One region of the Streptomyces sp. NBC_00464 genome, then DNA from elsewhere that is predicted to be linked to it. Evidence: riboswitches for the same ligand, from Rfam matches in the RefSeq annotation. Region 1 holds a riboswitch; each other region holds the start of a gene.

Region 1 (5,884 bases):
TCGACCCACGAGAGACCCGCCGAAACCCGGCGAACGCGCCGCCCGAGCCGCGCCGCCGGACGCCCACATCCCCAACTCCTCCCGAATCGTTGGTCGAATCAGTGGCCCGGACCAGTTCCACTGCCTAACATCGATCACCGCAAGGCTTTGTGCACCGCCGCACAATCTCCTCGGGAGGCTCCTTTGCACCGCCGCCGTCGCACCGCGCTCACCGTCTCCGCCGCACTGCTCGCCGCAGCGCCGCTCCTCGCCGCCTGCGGCAGCCAGGCCCACCCGGGCGCCGCGGCCCTCGTGGGCGGGGACCGGATCACGGTGGCCACCGTGCAGGGCCAGGTGGCCGACGTGCGCCAGGCGCAGGACAGCTCGAAGCAGGCCGCCCAGATCACCAACCAGTCCGGCCAGCTCGTCCGCGCCAAACTGCACGGGCTGATCCTGGACCGCGTCCTGGACAAGGCATCGGCGGACGCGGGAGTGACCGTCTCCCGTGCCGAGATCCAGCAGATGCGGCAGTCGGCCGTCGCCCAGTACAAGGGAGAGGCCGGACTGCGCGCCGCGGTGCTCCAGGAACGCTGGATCGCCCCGGACCAGATCGACGCCTTCCTGCGTGAGCAGGTCCAGCTGAACAAGCTCGGCCAGGCACTCGGCGCCGACCCGACGACCCCGGCCGGCACGAAGGTCCTCGGCGACGCGCTGACGAAGGCGTCCAAGTCGCTGAAGGTCGACGTCAACCCGCGCTTCGGCACCTGGAACAACCAGCAGATCCAGCTCGCGGAGTACAAGGCCCCCTGGATCACCCAGGTCACCAAGCCGGCCCAGTCGGCCGCGGAGGCCGGGGCCTGAGGACTGTCCGACGGCCGGGGTAGATTCGCATGGTGAACGCTGAAGACCCCGGCCGCATCGTCCTGCTCACCGCCAGCCACCGCGTCGCGCCCGGACTGCTGTCCTGGCCCGCCTGGCAGACCCTGCACGCCGCCGACCACGTGCACTGCGGGGAGCAGGACCAGCCCCAGCTGCCGTATCTGCGCGAGGCGGGCATCACCGTCACACCCGGCGTCCCCGACGCGCAGGAACTCGTGGACGCGTGCGCCGGCGGCCGGACCGTCGTCGTCCTCACCGGCGGCGAGGGCAACCAGCCGCTGACCGACCAACTGGCCAGGCTGGCCGGTTCGGGGCGGGTGCAGATGCCGAACCTGGAGCTGCTGCCCGGTTCGTACGACCTGCCCGGCGCCCGGCTCCTCGATCTGGTCCAGGTCATGGACCGCATCCGCCTCGAATGCCCCTGGACCTCGCAGAAGACCCACAAGGGCCTCGCCAAGTACGCCATCGAGGAGGCGTACGAACTCGTCGAGGCGATCGAGGACGGCAACCGCGAAGAGCTCCGCGAGGAGCTAGGGGACGTACTGCTCCAGGTCGTCTTCCACGCGCGCATCGCCGAGGAGGATGAGGAGGAGCCGTTCTCCGTCGACGACGTCGCGGCCACCCTCGTCGAGAAACTGATCCACCGACACCCCCACGTCTTCGGCGACGAGACCGCCGAGACACCGGAGGACGTCCACGCGCACTGGCTGCGAACCAAGGCGATCGAGAAGCAGCGCGAGTCGGTCACCGACGGGGTGCCGCTCGGCCAGCCCGGCCTGGCACTCGCCGCGAAGCTGGCAAGCCGGGTCCGTACCGCCGGACTCGACGTCCCGCTTCCGGGGAGCGGGGGCGAGGGTGACGACATCGGCTACCGGCTCCTCGCCCTGGCCGTGCGCGCCCAGGAGGACGGCATCGACCCGGAGGCGGCTCTGCGGGCCGCGGGGCGTGCGTACCGGGACGCGATCAGGGCGGCGGAGGGCGTCGGGTAGCAGCGGATAACGTCGGGGGGTGAACGACCGACCCGCCGACGCCCCCTCCGGCTGCCCCGCCCACGGCGGCGACGCAGCCGCGCCCGAACTCTTCACGTGGGAGTTCGCCACCGATCCGTACCCCGCCTATGCCTGGCTGCGCGAGCACAGCCCCGTGCACCGCACCACGCTGCCCAGCGGGGTCGAGGCCTGGCTGGTGACGCGGTACGCGGACGCCAGGGAGGCCCTCGCCGACAGCCGGCTGTCCAAGAATCCGGTGCACCACTCCGGGTCCGCCCACGCCAAGGGGAAGACGGGGATCCCGGGCGAGCGCAACGCCGAGTTGATGACGCATCTGCTGAACATCGACCCGCCCGACCACACCCGGCTGCGCCGCCTCGTGTCCAAGGCGTTCACCCCCCGGCGCATCGCGGAGTTCGCCCCGCGCGTGCAGGAGCTGACCGACCGGCTCATCGACGGTTTCATCGAGAAGGGGGAGGCGGACCTCATCCACGAGTTCGCCTTCCCGCTCCCCATCTACGCGATCTGCGACCTGTTGGGCGTTCCACGCGAGGACCAGGACGACTTCCGGGACTGGGCGGGCATGATGATCCGCCACGGCGGCGGCCCTCGCGGCGGGGTGGCCCGTTCCGTGAAGAAGATGCGGAGCTATCTCCTCGAACTGATCCACCGCAAGCGCGAGAACCCGGGGGACGACCTGATCTCGGGGCTGATTCGGGCGAGCGACCACGGTGAGCATCTGACGGAGAACGAGGCCGCCGCGATGGGCTTTATCATCCTGTTCGCCGGTTTTGAGACCACCGTGAACTTGATCGGCAACAGCGTGCACACCCTGTTGGGTCACCCGGAGCAGCGCGCGCAGCTCCAGCGTTCCCTGGCCGCGGGGGAGACGGAGCTGCTGGCCACGGGTGTCGAGGAACTGCTGCGGTACGACGGCCCGGTGGAGCTGGCGACCTGGCGGTATGCCACCGAGGCGCTGACCATCGGCGGGCAGCGGGTCGGCGAGGGTGACCCCGTACTCGTCGTGCTGGCGGCCGCCGACCGGGACCCCGAACGCTTCGACGGGCCGGACACGCTGGACCTTGCGCGGCGTGACAATCAGCACCTCGGATACGGGCACGGCATCCACTACTGCCTGGGAGCACCGCTCGCCCGGCTGGAGGGGCAGGCCGCCCTCGCCACGCTTCTGAAACGCCTTCCGGACCTGCGACTTGCGGGGGATCCTGCCGATTTGCGATGGCGTGGCGGGCTCATCATGCGCGGACTGCGCACGCTGCCGGTGGAGTTCACGCCGGGGCCGGCGCACGACGAAGGTGACACTCTGTCAACTCTGTGACTTTCACGTGATCTCTGCTGCATCGACTTGTGACACACGTTCGAGTCCCGCTAGGTTCACCGTCGACTCACCAGTCACTCGTCAGTCACACGGAAGGCATCCCCATGGGCTCCGCTAACGGCAGACACCGTCGCCCTCGGCAGGCACCCGCGATCATCGTCGCCGCAGGCGTGACCGGTTCGGCCATCGCCATCCCGCTGCTCGGCGCGGCAGGCGCGCACGCCGCAGACGCCTCGACCTGGGACCGGGTGGCCGAGTGCGAGAGCGGCGGCATGTGGAGTGCCGACCTCGGCAACGGCTACTACGGCGGCCTGCAGTTCTCGCAGGAGGTCTGGAAGTCGTACGGCGGTGATTCGTACGCCGAGCGCGCCGACCTCGCCAGCCGCTCGCAGCAGATCGCCGTGGCGGAGAAGGTCCTGGAGGACCAGGGTCCGAAGGCGTGGCCGAGCTGCGCGGTCATCTCCGGCCTCGCCGTGGACAGCGGTCTGCCGGGTGTGGACCCCGGGACCACGCCCTCCGCCGACCCGACCGGAAGCGCGGATCCGTCCGCGAGCGCCGACCCCTCCGGGGATGACGCCGCGTCGGACGACACGTCCTCGGACGCGACGGAGCCGACGGACGAGGCCACGGGTGACGCCGCGGACGAGGCCAAGGGCAAGGGCGGGACGCCGGACGCGTCCGCCTCTCCGTCGGCCACGCCCTCCACCACGCCCTCGGGTGACGCCTCCGGCGCCGAGGAGGACCCCGCCGGGGGTCAGGAGAAGGCCGGCAAGCACCGGGGCGCTCCGGCTCCCGAGGAGACCCGGGGGAGCGGTCGCGGCGCTGACCGGGACGCGGGGCGGCACGCCTCGCGCGGTGACAGTGACGCACGCGACACCGGAGCCCCGGCTGCTGACGGTACGTACACCGTGCGCGCGGGCGACAGCCTCTGGGCCATTGCCGACGCACAGGACCTGTCCGGCGGCTGGACCCAGCTGTACGAGGCCAACAAGGCGGAGGTCGGCTCCGATCCGGACCTCATTCTTCCTGGCCAGAGCCTCGATCTCGGCGTGAAGGCCGAGTGAGCGCGGTCTGATGATCAGCTGAAAACACCCCAAAAGTTGGGGTAGTTAAGAGGCCTATGTCCCACTTTTGACCGAGTGAGACATGGGTCTCTTTGCGTGAACTGGCGTGTCTTGTCCGGGAGGTCCCGCCGCATCCGTTCCGACCTGCGCAAACGATGGTTCTTCGGATGCAAGTAAGGGCTGTTTATCCGGTATGTCCATCTTTGGATATGAGGGCGGGTGTGTTTACGGTCGGAACCGCTCGCACCGCGGGCCCCGTCGATCGTCACGCCGAATCCTGCCGTCGGTCGAAGGGAACAGACGCGTAAAGCGCCGTAGGCAGGAGCGGGGGACCCAGGTAAGCGCCGGGCCCGGTCGTCGAACACGACGCATCGGGAGCGGCTAGGGGTTAAGTCGTGCGCTAGGACGTGCGACCGGGCAACTCACTAGGCCCGAACCCGACAGCTCACCTCGTAGGCGTCGGTGAGGAGAAGTCTCGATGCTGCTCAACAGCAAGGGCAACAAGCACCGTCGCCCGTCCAAGGCCGTCCGTATCGCCACGCTCGCCGGTGTCGCCGGTGCCGCCATCGCCGTGCCCCTGATGGGTGCCACCGGCGCCTCCGCCGCCTCCGTCTCCACGTGGGACGCCGTCGCCCAGTGCGAGTCCGGCGGCAACTGGTCCATCAACACCGGCAACGGTTACTACGGTGGCCTGCAGTTCTCCCAGTCCAGCTGGGCCGCCGCCGGTGGCACCCAGTACGCGGCCCGCGCCGACCTGGCCACCAAGGCCCAGCAGATCGCCGTCGCCGAGAAGCTCCTCGACCTGCAGGGCCCGGGTGCCTGGTCCTGCGCCGGCGCCGGCAACCTGAGCAACGACGGTGTCGACCCGGGCGTCGACACCGGCTCCTCCGCCGCCAAGACGGAGACCGCCCCCAAGGCCGAGGCCGCCCCGAAGCAGGAGTCGGCGCCGGTCCAGCAGGCCGAGCCGAAGAAGGCCGAGCGCACCGAGGCCCCCGCCACCAACCGCTCGGACCGCTCGGCCGCCCCCAAGGCCGAGTCGAAGACCGTCACCACCCCGACCGGCAAGAAGGTCGAGAAGGGTGACGGCGAGTACAAGGTCGTCACCGGCGACTCGCTGAGCAAGATCGCCGCCGACCACCAGGTCAAGGGTGGCTGGGAGCAGCTCTTCAAGCTGAACAAGGACATCGTCACGGACGCCGACCTGATCTACCCGGGCCAGCAGCTCCACCTGACGAAGTAGTCGCGATCTCTCCTCGCTGACCATTCCGGCCGCCCCGGCCCGGTGCGCACCTTCCCCCCGTGCGTACCGGGCCGGGGTCGGCCGGTTTCGGCGTTGATCGTTCAACTGTTGTAGTTACTCGTCAGTAAAATTCTGACCGTTTGCCCCACTCTGCCTGTCCTTGGGTCCTTTTTCGTCCCAGGGGACGGGCGGTCGGCCGGTTGAGGCGGCCAGGCCGGTTAGGCTCTTGTCGCAAGGCCAAAGCGACCCTGCACCACCAGCGTCATATCCCAGAAGGAGATGCCTCGTGCCGTCCATCGACGTCGTCGTAGCCAGGGAAATCCTCGACTCCCGCGGAAACCCCACGGTCGAGGTCGAGGTCGGCCTCGACGACGGCAGCACGGGCCGTGCTGCCGTT
Region 2 (5,884 bases), 4.5 Mb from region 1:
AGGCTGTTCCTCTTCGTCAACGTGTCGGCGCTGCACCAGCCCAACTGGTTCCACCGGCCCGGGGCGACCCGCGACGCGGGTGACAGCCCCGCCACCCATGCCGCCGCGCTGGAGTACGTGGACGCCCACATCGGGCGCCTCTTCGCCGCCGTGAGCAGCCGCGGCCGCGCCTTCGCGATCGTCTGCTCCGACCACGGCACGGCGTACGGCGACGACGGCTACACCGGTCACCGGCTCGGTCACGAATCCGTCTGGACCGTTCCGTACGCGCACTTCTTCCTGGAACCGGGAGCCAACGCACGATGACCAGTCGGCACACCACTCGCCCGTACCAGAGCTACGTCTACGCCTATCCGCACAAGACGGCGTACGGCAGGCTCTCCGCACATCCCGGCGGACGGCCCGCGCTGAGCGATCTGTGGGCGGGTGAGAGCAAGGACGCGCTCTCGCTCTACCTCCACATACCCTTCTGCGAGGTCCGCTGCGGCTTCTGCAATCTCTTCACCCGGATCGGCGCGCCCGACGAGCTCACCACCCGCTACCTCGACGCGCTGGACCGGCAGGCGACCGCCGTACGGGACGCGCTGGGCGACGCGGAACCGGTGCGCTTCGCCGCCGCCGCGTTCGGCGGCGGAACGCCCACCTTCCTGACCGCCGCCGAGCTGGAGCGCCTGTGCGACATCGCGGAGAAGCGCATGGGCGCCGACCTGCGGTCCGTGCCGCTGTCCGTCGAGACGTCCCCGTCGACCGCGACGGCCGACCGGCTGGCCGTCCTCGCCGACCGGGGGACGACGAGGATCAGCATCGGTGTGCAGAGCTTCGTCGAGGCCGAGGCCCGTGCGGCGGTCCGCCCGCAGCGGCGCGCCGATGTCGAGGCGGCGCTGGGCCTGATCAGGGACAGCCGCATACCGGTCCTCAACATCGACCTGATCTACGGCATCGACGGCCAGACCGAGGAGAGCTGGCGCACCTCGCTGGACGCGGCGCTGCGGTGGCGGCCGGAGGAGCTGTACCTCTATCCGCTGTACGTCCGTCCGCTGACCGGCCTGGGCAGGCTCGGAGCCGCCGATGCGGCAACGGCGGACGCGGCCTGGGACGAGCAGCGGCTGCGCCTGTACCGGGCCGGCCGCGACCATCTCCTCGCCCGCGGCTACGAGCAGGTGTCCATGCGGATGTTCCGCCGTGCCGACGCCCCGCGGACCGACGGCCCCGACGACTACGCCTGCCAGACCGACGGCATGATCGGCCTGGGCTGCGGAGCCCGTTCGTACACGTCGCGGCTGCACTACTCCTTCGACTACGCGGTGGAGATGCGCGAGGTCCGAACGATCATCGACGGCTACACGGCCACCGAGGACTTCTCGCGTGCCGAGGTGGGCCGGTTCACCGACGCCGACGAGGCGCGCCGCCGCCATCTCCTGCAGTCCGTCCTGCAGGCCGAGGGGCTGCGCGTGTCCGAGTACCGCGAGCGGTTCGGTACGGATCCGGACGAGGACTTCCCCGGGGAGCTCGCCCGGTTCGACGCCCGGGGCTGGCTCGACCGGGACGCGTCGGCCACCGGCCTGCTGCGCCTGACGCCCGAAGGACTCGCCCACTCCGACGCTCTGGGCCCCGACCTCTTCTCCCCTGCCGTACGGGCCGCGATGGCCGCGTACGAGCTGAAGTGAGCCCCGCATGGACCTGACGATTCTCTACCGCGGTCCGCTCGCGTCGTGCGATTACGACTGTCCGTACTGTCCGTTCGCCAAGCGGCGCGACAGCCGGGAGCAGCTGCGGGCCGACCGGGCCGCTCTGGAGCGCTTCACGGCGTGGGCGGCGGCGCAGACGGGTGACCGGATCTCGGTGCTGTTCACGCCGTGGGGCGAGGGTCTGGTGCGCTCCTGGTACCGCCGGGCGCTGGTCGAGCTGGCCCGGCTGCCGCACATCCGCAGGGTGGCGATCCAGACGAACCTCAGCGGTCGTACGCAGTGGCTGGCCGCTGCGGGCGCCGCGGGCCGCGAGAAGATCGCGCTCTGGTGCACGTACCACCCGGGCCAGACACCGTACGAGCGGTTTCTCGGCCGGTGCGGGGAGCTGGCGTCCCTGGGGATCCGCCACAGTGTGGGGGTGGTCGGGCTCGACACCCATCTGGACGAGGCGCGGCGGCTGCGGGCCGCCCTTCCCGCGGAGGTCTACCTCTGGGTCAACGCCGCAGAGGGGCACACCTACACGGACGAGGAGGCGGACCGGTGGACGGCGATCGACCCGCTGTTCCCGTACAGCCGCCGTCCGCACCGTTCGGCAGGTCTGCCCTGCCGGACCGGTGAGTCGGTGATCTCGGTGGACGGGGACGGCACGGTGCGCCGGTGTCACTTCGTCCGCGCCGAGCTCGGCAATCTCTACGACGGCAGCTATCGCGCGGCGCTGGGGCCTCGGGCCTGCCCGCTCGCCGTCTGCGACTGCCACATCGGCTATGTGCACCTGGAGACGCTGCCGCTGTATGACGTCTTCGCCGGCGGGGTGCTGGAGCGCATACCGGCGCATCCGCCGTCCCCCGCCGCCGCGACAGGATCCCCGGGCGGCTGAGGACAGCGAGTGCGTCAGAGCGGCAGCAGGTCGGGGCGCTTGGCCTCGACGTGGTCTCCCGAGGACTCGCCGCGCAGCCGCCGCCCGATCCACGGGACCAGGTACTCGCGTGCCCAGTGGATGTCGTCGCGCCGTACTTCGAGCGTTCCGCGCTGTGCCTGCGGCGGCCATGCCTGGTCCGGGTCGGCGGGCACGTCGAGGCCGAGGACCTGCGCGGCGCGCAGCGCGACCCGGGTGTGGCCCTCTGCCGACAGATGCAGCCGGTCGTCGTCCCAGGCCCGCCGGTCCTGCACCGAGCGCAGGGACCAGAGGTCGAGCACCGGGCAGTCGTAGCGGTCGGCGATGGACCGCACATGGGCGGTGTAGGTGGCGATCTTGCCGCGCAGATGGCGCAGCACGGGAACGTTGCGGGTGTCGAAGCCGGTGGTGACCATGACGGTGCCGACCGACCTGGTCAGGTCGGCGACCGCGCGCTCGAATCGCTCGGCCACGTCGTCGGGGTCGGTGCCCGGCCGGATGATGTCGTTGCCGCCTGCGCAGAAGCTCACCAGATCGGGGGCGAGTTCCCTGGCGCGCGGCACCTGCTCCTCGACGATCTGGTCGAGGAGGCGTCCTCGTACGGCGAGATTGGCGTATCTGAAATTCCCGTGTGCGGATCCTGCGGTGTCCGCCACGTCGGTGTCCGGGAGCTGGTCCGCGAGGAGTACCGCGAACCGGTCGGCCCATCCGACGAAGGTTCCGTCCGGGCCGGGGTCACCGACGCCCTCGGTGAAGCTGTCGCCAATCGCCGCGTACGACCCGATGGCGCCCTGTCGGTTGATGACGCCCTGCTGGATGTTGTTCGAATCGTCTGCCACAAGGGCATATCCTGCACCGTCGAATGTGACCTACGCGACCGTAATATGGGGTTGACGGGTGGTGAGATAGACCACCCGGTCAGTTTTTGGTAAAGGGGGAATAAGTACACCCCCCAAGTGCTGCCTTCCGCAAAGCAGAAGGACGGTGCGCCGCCGCGCACCGTCCTTCTGCTTTGCCCAGGTCCGGGTCACCGGACCGGTGTGGCCCGGATCAGACGTTGATCCCGTGCGACGCCAGGTAGGCGATCGGGTCGATGTCCGAGCCGTACGCCGGACCGGTGCGGACCTCGAAGTGGAGGTGCGGGCCGGTGGCGTTGCCGGTGGAGCCGGACAGACCGACCTGCTGACCCGCGGTCACGGTCTGGCCCGCCGAGACGGAGAGCGAGGACATGTGGCCGTACTGCGAGTAGTGGCCGTCGGCGTGCTTGATGACGACCTCGTTGCCGTACGCGCCGCCCCAGCCGGCGGTGACGACGGTGCCGGAGGTGATCGCCTTCACGCTCGTGCCGGTGGAGACGGGGAAGTCGATGCCGGTGTGGCTGCCACTGGACCAGCTGGCGCCGGAGGCGCGGTAGGCGGTGGTGTGGTTGCCCGGGACCGGGTGGACGTAACCGGAGTCGTTGCTCTGGGCGGCCGGGGCCGAGGTCTCCTTGGACGACGAGTCGTCGGAGGAGGACGAGTCGGAGGCCGTGGAGGCCTTCGTCTCGGTCTTGGCCGGAACCTTGGGCGCGGCCTTCGACGGGGTGGTGGAGCCCGTGGAGGTGGTCGAGGCGTGGCCCCAGGCCTTGCCGCCGAGGGTCAGCTTCATGCCCGGGAAGATCAGGCTCGGGTCGTCGCCGACGACCTTGCGGTTGTCCTGGTACAGCTTCTCCCAGCCGCCCTTGAGCTTGTGCTCGGCAGCGATCTTCGACAGATAGTCGCCGGAGACCACGGAGTAGGACGTGGTGCCGGCCTGCTGCTTCGCGACCGGCTTGGCCGGGGTGGCGTGCGCGGCGGCCGACTGCGAGGCGGCGGGAGCGGTCTGCTCCGCGGCGTTGGCACCGGTGGCGCCGAGCAGCGGAAGCGCGATGACGGCTCCGCCGGCACTCGCGACGACGACGCCACGGGCGATGGTGCTGGACTTGGGACGGCGGTGCTTACCCGATATGGGCATGAAGGTTTTCCTCTCCGGCGCCTGCGAGGTGAGCTGTCGGGTTCGGACTGGAGATGTCCGGTCGCGACTGGCGCGACTTCACCCCGAGCCGGCCGGATTCCCGGTCGGCGGCTTACCTGGTTCCCCCGCTCCTGCCACGCGGTGAGTGGGTGCGAATTCCGGGCGGCGGCAGGATTAGGCGGTCCGTCCGGATTGACAGCGAACGTAAACGAGCCGGGACGGCGGAAACAAGCCACGGGTTCCATGGTTGATTCGTCTACGGAAAACCGGCGAAGAATTCCGGTCACACTCCGTGGATTATGGATCTTGGCTTTCCGCGCGGCGTCCGGAATACCCCAACGCCTCACCGCCACACACCGTCACGGATATGATCCCGCTCACGAGAGGTCGGCCATCTCCCGCGTAAGCGGGGCATGTTCGACTAAAAGCCCCAATACGGACATGTCGCGCTCGTTGCCCCACCGCGCCGGAACCTCGGCGGGGATCGACACCTTCGCGGCCCGGGGCCACAGACCCGTGACGTCGGCCCGAAGTGCGGGCCCGCCCAAGATGATTGTCCGAGGAATCAATGTCGTATCGTCACGAGAGTGGACACGCCGGCGACACGCGCCGGCGACAGAGCCTCCAGGAGTGACCGTGACGCAGCAGCTGCCGCAGACCCCGTCGACGGAGCCCGAGCTGGCGGGTGTCCGCAATTTCCGTGATGTGGGCGGGCTGCCCACCTCGGACGGCCGCCGGGTGCGGTACGGACGGCTCTACCGCAGTGGTCACCTGGCACACGCCACGGCCGAGGACGCCGCGTTCCTCGCCGGTCTCGGCCTGCACACCGTCTTCGACTTCCGCAACGCGGCCGACCAGAAGCTGGACGGCCTGGACGTGGAGCTGCCCGGCGTGCGCAACGTGTGCATCCCGCTCACCGACCCGGCGGACGGCACGGAGTTCTGGCGGATGGTGCGCGACGGCAACATGGACGAGCTGCGGTCGATCCTGGCCGACGGCAAGGGGTCCCAGCGCATGATCAATTCCTACCGGCAGATCATCCTGGAGCGCACAACCGAGCACAGCCGGGTACTGCACGCCCTGGCCGAGGACAGCGTGCCCGCCCTGATGCACTGCGCCGCCGGCAAGGACCGGGCGGGCCTCTCGATCGCGGTGTCCCTGCTCGCCGTCGGCGTCGAACGCGAGGCCATCGAGGCCGACTACCTCAAGTCCAACGACGCGCACCGCCGCTACAAGGTCAGCCGCAGTGACACCTCCCCCGCCGGAATGACGCCCGAGGTGATGGAGCTGCTCAATCCGCTCTTCGGCG
Region 3 (5,884 bases), 3.3 Mb from region 1:
TAATGTCGGCCGCTCGGTGTGTTTACGGCATGTTGCGAGGTCCTCACCCGGCCGGAGCGGGCCGCGACGGGGACGGCGTCCGGCCGGCCGGGACGGCGCAGCCGGTACACGGCGGTGGCACGCTCGGCGTGCTGGGCGGCCAGGCTCCTCGCCCTCTCCGCGTCGCCGCGCGCCACGGCGTCCACGATCGCCCCGTGCTCGGCCCACGAATCGGCCGGACGGGCCGGCTGCTCGACCACGTACATCCAGGCGGTCTTGTGCCGTAGCTGGGTGAGCATCGCGATCAGGCCGGGACTGCCGGAGGCCTGCGCGAGCGTCTCGTGGAACCAGCCACCCAGGGAGCGCAGGTCGTCGCCCTCCCCCTTGCGGGCTCGCTCCTGCCCCAGCCTGACCAGGCCGCGCAGCACCTTGAGGTGCGCGTCCGTGCGGCGGCGTGCGGCCCGGGCCGCCCCGAGCGGCTCCAGGAGCATCCGGACCTCCAGGAGGTCGGCGGCCTCCTGTTCGGTGGGCTCGGCGACGCAGGCTCCGGCGTGCCTGCGGGTGACCACGAACCCCTCGGACTCCAGGGTGCGCAGCGCTTCCCGCACCGGGACGCGGGAGACCCCGTAACGGCGCGCGAGCACCTCCTCGGTGAGTCGGCTGCCGCGTTCGAAGACACCCGAGACGATGTCCTCGCGGATTGCCGTGCATACCGAATGCGCCGGAATGCGCATGTCCGAACCTCCGCCTTAATCCCCGCGAAACGCGGCCGATCGACGCCTGTCCTGCGACTCTATTGCAATGCGCTCGCATTTCCGACGGCGGGTGGAAATTCATGAATATCTTTTGGTCACCGGGCGTTCGGGAACGGCCGGTGCGGAACGCCTCGGCAGACGGACACGACGAAGGCCCCGGCGCAGTGCCGGGGCCTTCGTCGGGTGTCTTGGGGTCGGTCAGACGGTGACGCCGTGGGCCCGCAGGTAGGCGACCGGGTCCATGTCCGAACCGTACGAGGGCGTGGTGCGGGCCTCGAAGTGGAGGTGCGGGCCGGTCGAGTTGCCGGTGGAGCCGGAGAGACCGATCTGCTGTCCGGCGCCGACGCTCTGGCCGACGGACACGCCGATCGAGGAGAGGTGGCCGTACTGGGTGTACGTGCCGTCCGTCATCCGCAGCACGATGTTGTTGCCGTACGCGCCGCCCCAGCCGGCCTCGACGACCGTACCGGCACCGACGGCGACGACGGAGCTGCCGGACGCGGCGTGGAAGTCGATGCCCGAGTGGCTGCCGGAGGACCAGAGCGAGCCACTGGACTTGTAGCCGGTGCTCACGTACGAACCGGCGACGGGGAGCTGGAAGGAGCCGAGCCGGGCGCGCTCGGCGGAGCGGGCGGCACGCGCCTTCGCCTCGCGGGCCTCCGCGGCACGGGCAGCGGCCTTCGCCTTCGCGGCGGCCTCGGCCTTCGCGGCAGCCTTCGCCTCGGCCTCCGCCTTCTTCTTCGCCTCGGCCTTCTTCTTGGCCGCTTCCGCCTTCTTCGCGGCAACGTCGGCCTGGTGCTGCTGGGCGTCCGCCTGTGCGTCGATCCGGTCGGCGAGGGTGCTCTCGATGGCGATGACCTGGGTGAGGCCGGTCTCGCCGACGGGGGTCCCGGTGTCAGCGGCAAGGGCCGGGGAGGCCAGTCCGCCGATGACGCCGGTGGTGGCCAGGGTCGCGATACCGACGGCCTTCGCGCCGCTGCGCGTCAGACGGCCCGGGGCACGATGCTTCCCGGTGGCACGGGTGAACGCCATGAAGTGGCTGGTCCTTTCCTTCCTTCTCGCCTACCGGGTTAGCTGACGGGTTCGGAGCAGGAAGGTCTCCTACGGATCCCTCGGCCTCGTGCGAGGCGCGGGCATCCGATTCACCCCAGGGACTGCGTGGGTCCCCGGCTCCCCAGGCTCGCGCCTGACGGGGACTCGGCGATGACTGCCCGGTACGTCGCGGATGCGGCATACGAGTGACGGACAGCGGAGCCGACGCTAAACGGGGGCCCTTCCCCCCACCAAACGGACAGGCCGCTTTGTAGCGCATCCCACAGGGCAGACAGGCAACCTCTCCCACAAAGCGGACAAAACGAAAGGTCCCGGCGGAGACAGCTCCGCCAGGACCTTTCGTTTGCCCCGATATGAGGCGAAGTAGCCGATCGACTCAGCCGGTCACGACCGATACCTCACCGATGCCGAGCGCCCTGACCGGATCGGCGATCTGCGCGGCGTCACCGACCAGAACCGTGACCAGTCGGTCCTGCGGGAAGGCGTTGACCACAGCCGCGGTCGCCTCGACCGTGCCGGTCTCCGCCAGACGCGCGTACAGGTGCGCCTGGTAGTCGTCCGGGAGATGCTGCTCGACCTGGTCGGCGAGGGTGCCCGCGACCGAGGCCGCCGTCTCGAACTTCAGCGGGGCGACACCCACGAGGTTCTGCACGGCCGTCTCGCGCTCGGCGTCCGTCAGCCCTTCGGCCGCCAGGGTCCGCAGCACCTTCCACAGGTCCTCCAGCGCCGGGCCGGTGGACTCCGTGTCCACGGAACCACTGATGGCGAGCATCGCCGCCCCCGTCGCCCCGGAGGCGGAGTCCGGGGCCGAGGAGCGGAGCACCTGGGCGAAGGCCCGCACGCCGTAGGTGTAGCCCTTCTCCTCGCGCAGCACCCGGTCGAGGCGGGAGGTGAGCGTGCCGCCCAGGCAGTACGTGCCGAGGACCTGCGCCGGCCAGACGCTGTCGTGCCGGTCGGCGCCGATGCGGCCGATCAGCAGCTGCGTCTGTACCGCGCCGGGGCGGTCCACGATCACCACCCGGCCCGTGTCGTCGGCGGTGATCGGCGGAACCGGGCGGGACTCCGCGGTGTTGCCCGACCAGTCGCCGAGGGTGTCGGCGAGCAGCGCGTCCAGGTCGATGCCCGTGAGGTCCCCGACGACCACGGCCGTCGCGGTGGACGGACGGACATGGGCGTCGTAGAAGGCGCGCACGGCTGCCGAGTCGATCCGCTCCACGGTCGCCTCGGTGCCCAGGCGCGGGCGCGACATGCGGGCCGTGGCCGGGAAGAGCTCCTTGGCGAGCTGCTTGGCGGCGCGCCGGGCCGGATTGGCCTGCTCGTGCGGGATCTCGTCGAGCCGGTTGTTCACCAGCCGCTCGATCTCGCTGTCGGCGAAGGCCGGCGCCCGCAGCGCCTCGGCGACCAGGCCGAGCGCCTTGGCCAGCCGGGAGGCCGGAACCTCCAGCGAGACCCGGACGCCCGGATGGTCGGCGTGGGCGTCCAGCGTGGCACCGCAGCGCTCCAGCTCGGCGGCGAACTCCTCGGCGCTCTGCTTGTCGGTGCCCTCGGACAGGGCGCGCGACATGATCGTGGCGACCCCGTCCAGGCCCTCGGGCTCGGCGTCCAGCGGGGCGTCGAGGAAGATCTCGACGGCGACGACCTGCTGGCCGGGGCGGTGGCAGCGCAGCACGGTGAGGCCGTTGGGCAGGGAGCCGCGCTCGGGCGCGGGGAAGGCCCAGGGCCTGGCCACGCCGGGGGCGGGCTGCGGGTGGTACTCCATCGATACTTCAGCCGCGGCAGCGTCGGTCACTTGTCCGCTCCTTCGTGCGCGTCGGTGTCGGTGGCGGCATCGTCTTCCGCCTCTTCGGCGGACTCGACCGGCTCGTAGACCAGCACCGCCCGGTTGTCGGGCCGCAGCTGGGCCCTGGCGGCAGCCTTGACCTCCTCCGCCGTCACGTCGAGCACCCGGTGCACTGCGGTCAGGGCGAGCTGCGGGTCGCCGAACAGCACGGCGAACCGGCACAGTTCGTCGGCACGGCCCGCGACCGTACCGAGGCGGTCCAGCCACTCGCGCTCCAACTGGGCCTGAGCGCGCTCCATTTCCTCCGGCGTGGGGCCTTCCTCGGCGAACCGGGCCAGCTCCTCGTCGACCGCGGTCTCGATCTGCGCCACCTCGACACCACCGGACGTCTTGACGTCCAGCCAGCCGAGCGAGGGCGCGCCCGCGAGCCGCAGCAGCCCGAATCCGGCCGCGACGGCCGTCCGGTCCCGGCGGACCAGGCGGTTGTGCAGCCGGGACGACTCGCCGCCGCCCAGCACGGTCAGCGCGAGGTCCGCGGCGTCGCACTCACGGGTGCCGTCGTGCGGCAGCCGGTAGGCGGCCATCAGCGCACGCGCCGGGACCTCCTCGCGGATCTCCTCACGCAGCTGGCCGCCGATGATCCCGGGAAGCGCGCCGTCGCGCGGCGGCTGCTTGCCGTCGTGCGCGGGGATGGTGCCGAAGTACTTCTCGATCCAGGCGAGCGTCTGCTCGGGGTCGATGTCACCGACGACGGAGAGCACCGCGTTGTTCGGCGCGTAGTACGTACGGAAGAAGGTCCGCGCGTCGTCCAGTGTCGCGGCGTCCAGGTCGGCCATCGAGCCGATCGGGGTGTGGTGGTAGGGGTGGCCCTCCGGATAGGCGAGCGCGGTCAGCTTCTCGAACGCGGTGCCGTACGGGACGTTGTCGTAACGCTGACGGCGCTCGTTCTTGACGACGTCACGCTGGTTCTCCATGGACTCCTCGTCGAGCGCGGCGAGCAGCGAGCCCATCCGGTCGGCCTCCAGCCACAGGGCCAGCTCCAGCTGATGCGTCGGCATCGTCTCGAAGTAGTTGGTCCGCTCGAAGCTGGTGGTCCCGTTGAGGGAGCCGCCGGCGCCCTGGACCAGCTCGAAGTGTCCGTTCCCCTTGACCTGGCCGGAGCCCTGGAACATCAGGTGCTCGAAGAGGTGAGCCAGACCGGTGCGTCCCTTGACCTCGTGGCGCGAACCGACGTCGTACCAGAGGCACACCGCGGCGACCGGGGTCAGATGGTCCTCGGAGAGCACCACGCGCAGGCCGTTGGCCAGACGGTGCTCGGTCGCTGTCAAGCCGCCGGAGCCGGCCTGGGCTGTGGCCGTGTGACCCATGGGCATGTACGTCCCTTCGATCGCGATACTGGATGTGGTGCGAGACCTGCCACTTTAAGCAAGCGCACCGGCACCTGGCGAAGTTCCCGTGCCGCGAAAGTTCGCGGGAAAGAGCGTCCCGACCGCTTCGGGACGGGTGGAGAACGCCCTTTGGGACGGGTCGAGGTCCGGGTTGTCAGTGGGGCGGTCCACAATGGTGCGCGTCAGAACCTGAGGTTGCCCGAACAGAATCCGTGAAGGAGTCGCAGCAGCGATGGCCCGCCGCAGCACGAAGACCCCGCCGCCGGTCGACTTCGAGGAGAAGATCCTCGACATCGACGTCGTCGACGAAATGCAGGGCTCCTTCCTCGAGTACGCGTACTCGGTGATCTACTCACGGGCCCTGCCTGACGCCCGTGACGGCATGAAGCCCGTGCACCGCCGCATCGTCTACCAGATGAACGAGATGGGCCTGCGCCCCGACCGCGGTTTCGTGAAGTGCGCCCGCGTGGTCGGCGAGGTCATGGGTAAGTTGCACCCGCACGGAGACGCGTCGATCTACGACGCGCTGGTGCGGATGGCACAGCCGTTTTCCATGCGGCTCCCCCTCGTCGACGGTCACGGGAACTTCGGCTCGCTCGGCAACGACGACCCGCCGGCCGCCATGCGGTACACCGAATGCCGGATGGCCGACGCGACGTCCTTGATGACGGAGTCGATCGACGAGGAGACCGTCGCCTTCCAGTCGAACTACGACGGCCAGGAGCAGGAGCCGGTCGTCCTCCCGGCCGCCTACCCGAACCTCCTGGTCAACGGCGCGACCGGGATCGCGGTCGGCATGGCGACCAACATGCCGCCGCACAACCTGGGCGAGGTCATCGCCGCCGCCCGCCATCTCATCAAGCATCCGGGCGCGGACCTGGAGACCCTGATGCGGTTCGTCCCCGGTCCCGACCTGCCGACCGGCGGGC

What was found. A riboswitch is a leader RNA that binds a small molecule or an ion and turns the genes downstream of it on or off. The one in region 1 is predicted to bind cyclic di-AMP.
Region 2: another riboswitch for cyclic di-AMP. It lies ahead of OG912_RS00730 (M23 family metallopeptidase); the one in region 1 lies ahead of OG912_RS21255 (transglycosylase family protein).
Region 3: another riboswitch for cyclic di-AMP. It lies ahead of OG912_RS05880 (M23 family metallopeptidase); the one in region 1 lies ahead of OG912_RS21255 (transglycosylase family protein).

Annotation. Positions count from the first base shown of each region.
Region 1 covers NZ_CP107899.1:4,706,948-4,712,831, forward strand. Annotated here, with positions in the region: gene OG912_RS21235 (SurA N-terminal domain-containing protein) at 184-840, shown strand; gene OG912_RS21240 (nucleoside triphosphate pyrophosphohydrolase) at 873-1,847, shown strand; gene OG912_RS21245 (cytochrome P450 family protein) at 1,867-3,183, shown strand; gene OG912_RS21250 (transglycosylase family protein) at 3,288-4,247, shown strand; cyclic di-AMP (ydaO/yuaA leader) riboswitch at 4,548-4,721, shown strand; gene OG912_RS21255 (transglycosylase family protein) at 4,726-5,487, shown strand; gene eno (phosphopyruvate hydratase) at 5,774-5,884, shown strand, end outside.
Region 2 covers NZ_CP107899.1:161,925-167,808, forward strand. Annotated here, with positions in the region: gene OG912_RS00710 (STM4013/SEN3800 family hydrolase) at 1-306, shown strand, start outside; gene OG912_RS00715 (STM4012 family radical SAM protein) at 303-1,667, shown strand; gene OG912_RS00720 (STM4011 family radical SAM protein) at 1,675-2,565, shown strand; gene OG912_RS00725 (SGNH/GDSL hydrolase family protein) at 2,580-3,422, opposite strand; gene OG912_RS00730 (M23 family metallopeptidase) at 3,634-4,575, opposite strand; cyclic di-AMP (ydaO/yuaA leader) riboswitch at 4,579-4,737, opposite strand; gene OG912_RS00735 (tyrosine-protein phosphatase) at 5,212-5,884, shown strand, end outside.
Region 3 covers NZ_CP107899.1:1,368,851-1,374,734, forward strand. Annotated here, with positions in the region: gene OG912_RS05875 (GntR family transcriptional regulator) at 1-713, opposite strand, end outside; gene OG912_RS05880 (M23 family metallopeptidase) at 933-1,766, opposite strand; cyclic di-AMP (ydaO/yuaA leader) riboswitch at 1,780-1,947, opposite strand; gene OG912_RS05885 (M16 family metallopeptidase) at 2,164-3,546, opposite strand; gene OG912_RS05890 (M16 family metallopeptidase) at 3,573-4,940, opposite strand; gene OG912_RS05895 (DNA gyrase/topoisomerase IV subunit A) at 5,188-5,884, shown strand, end outside.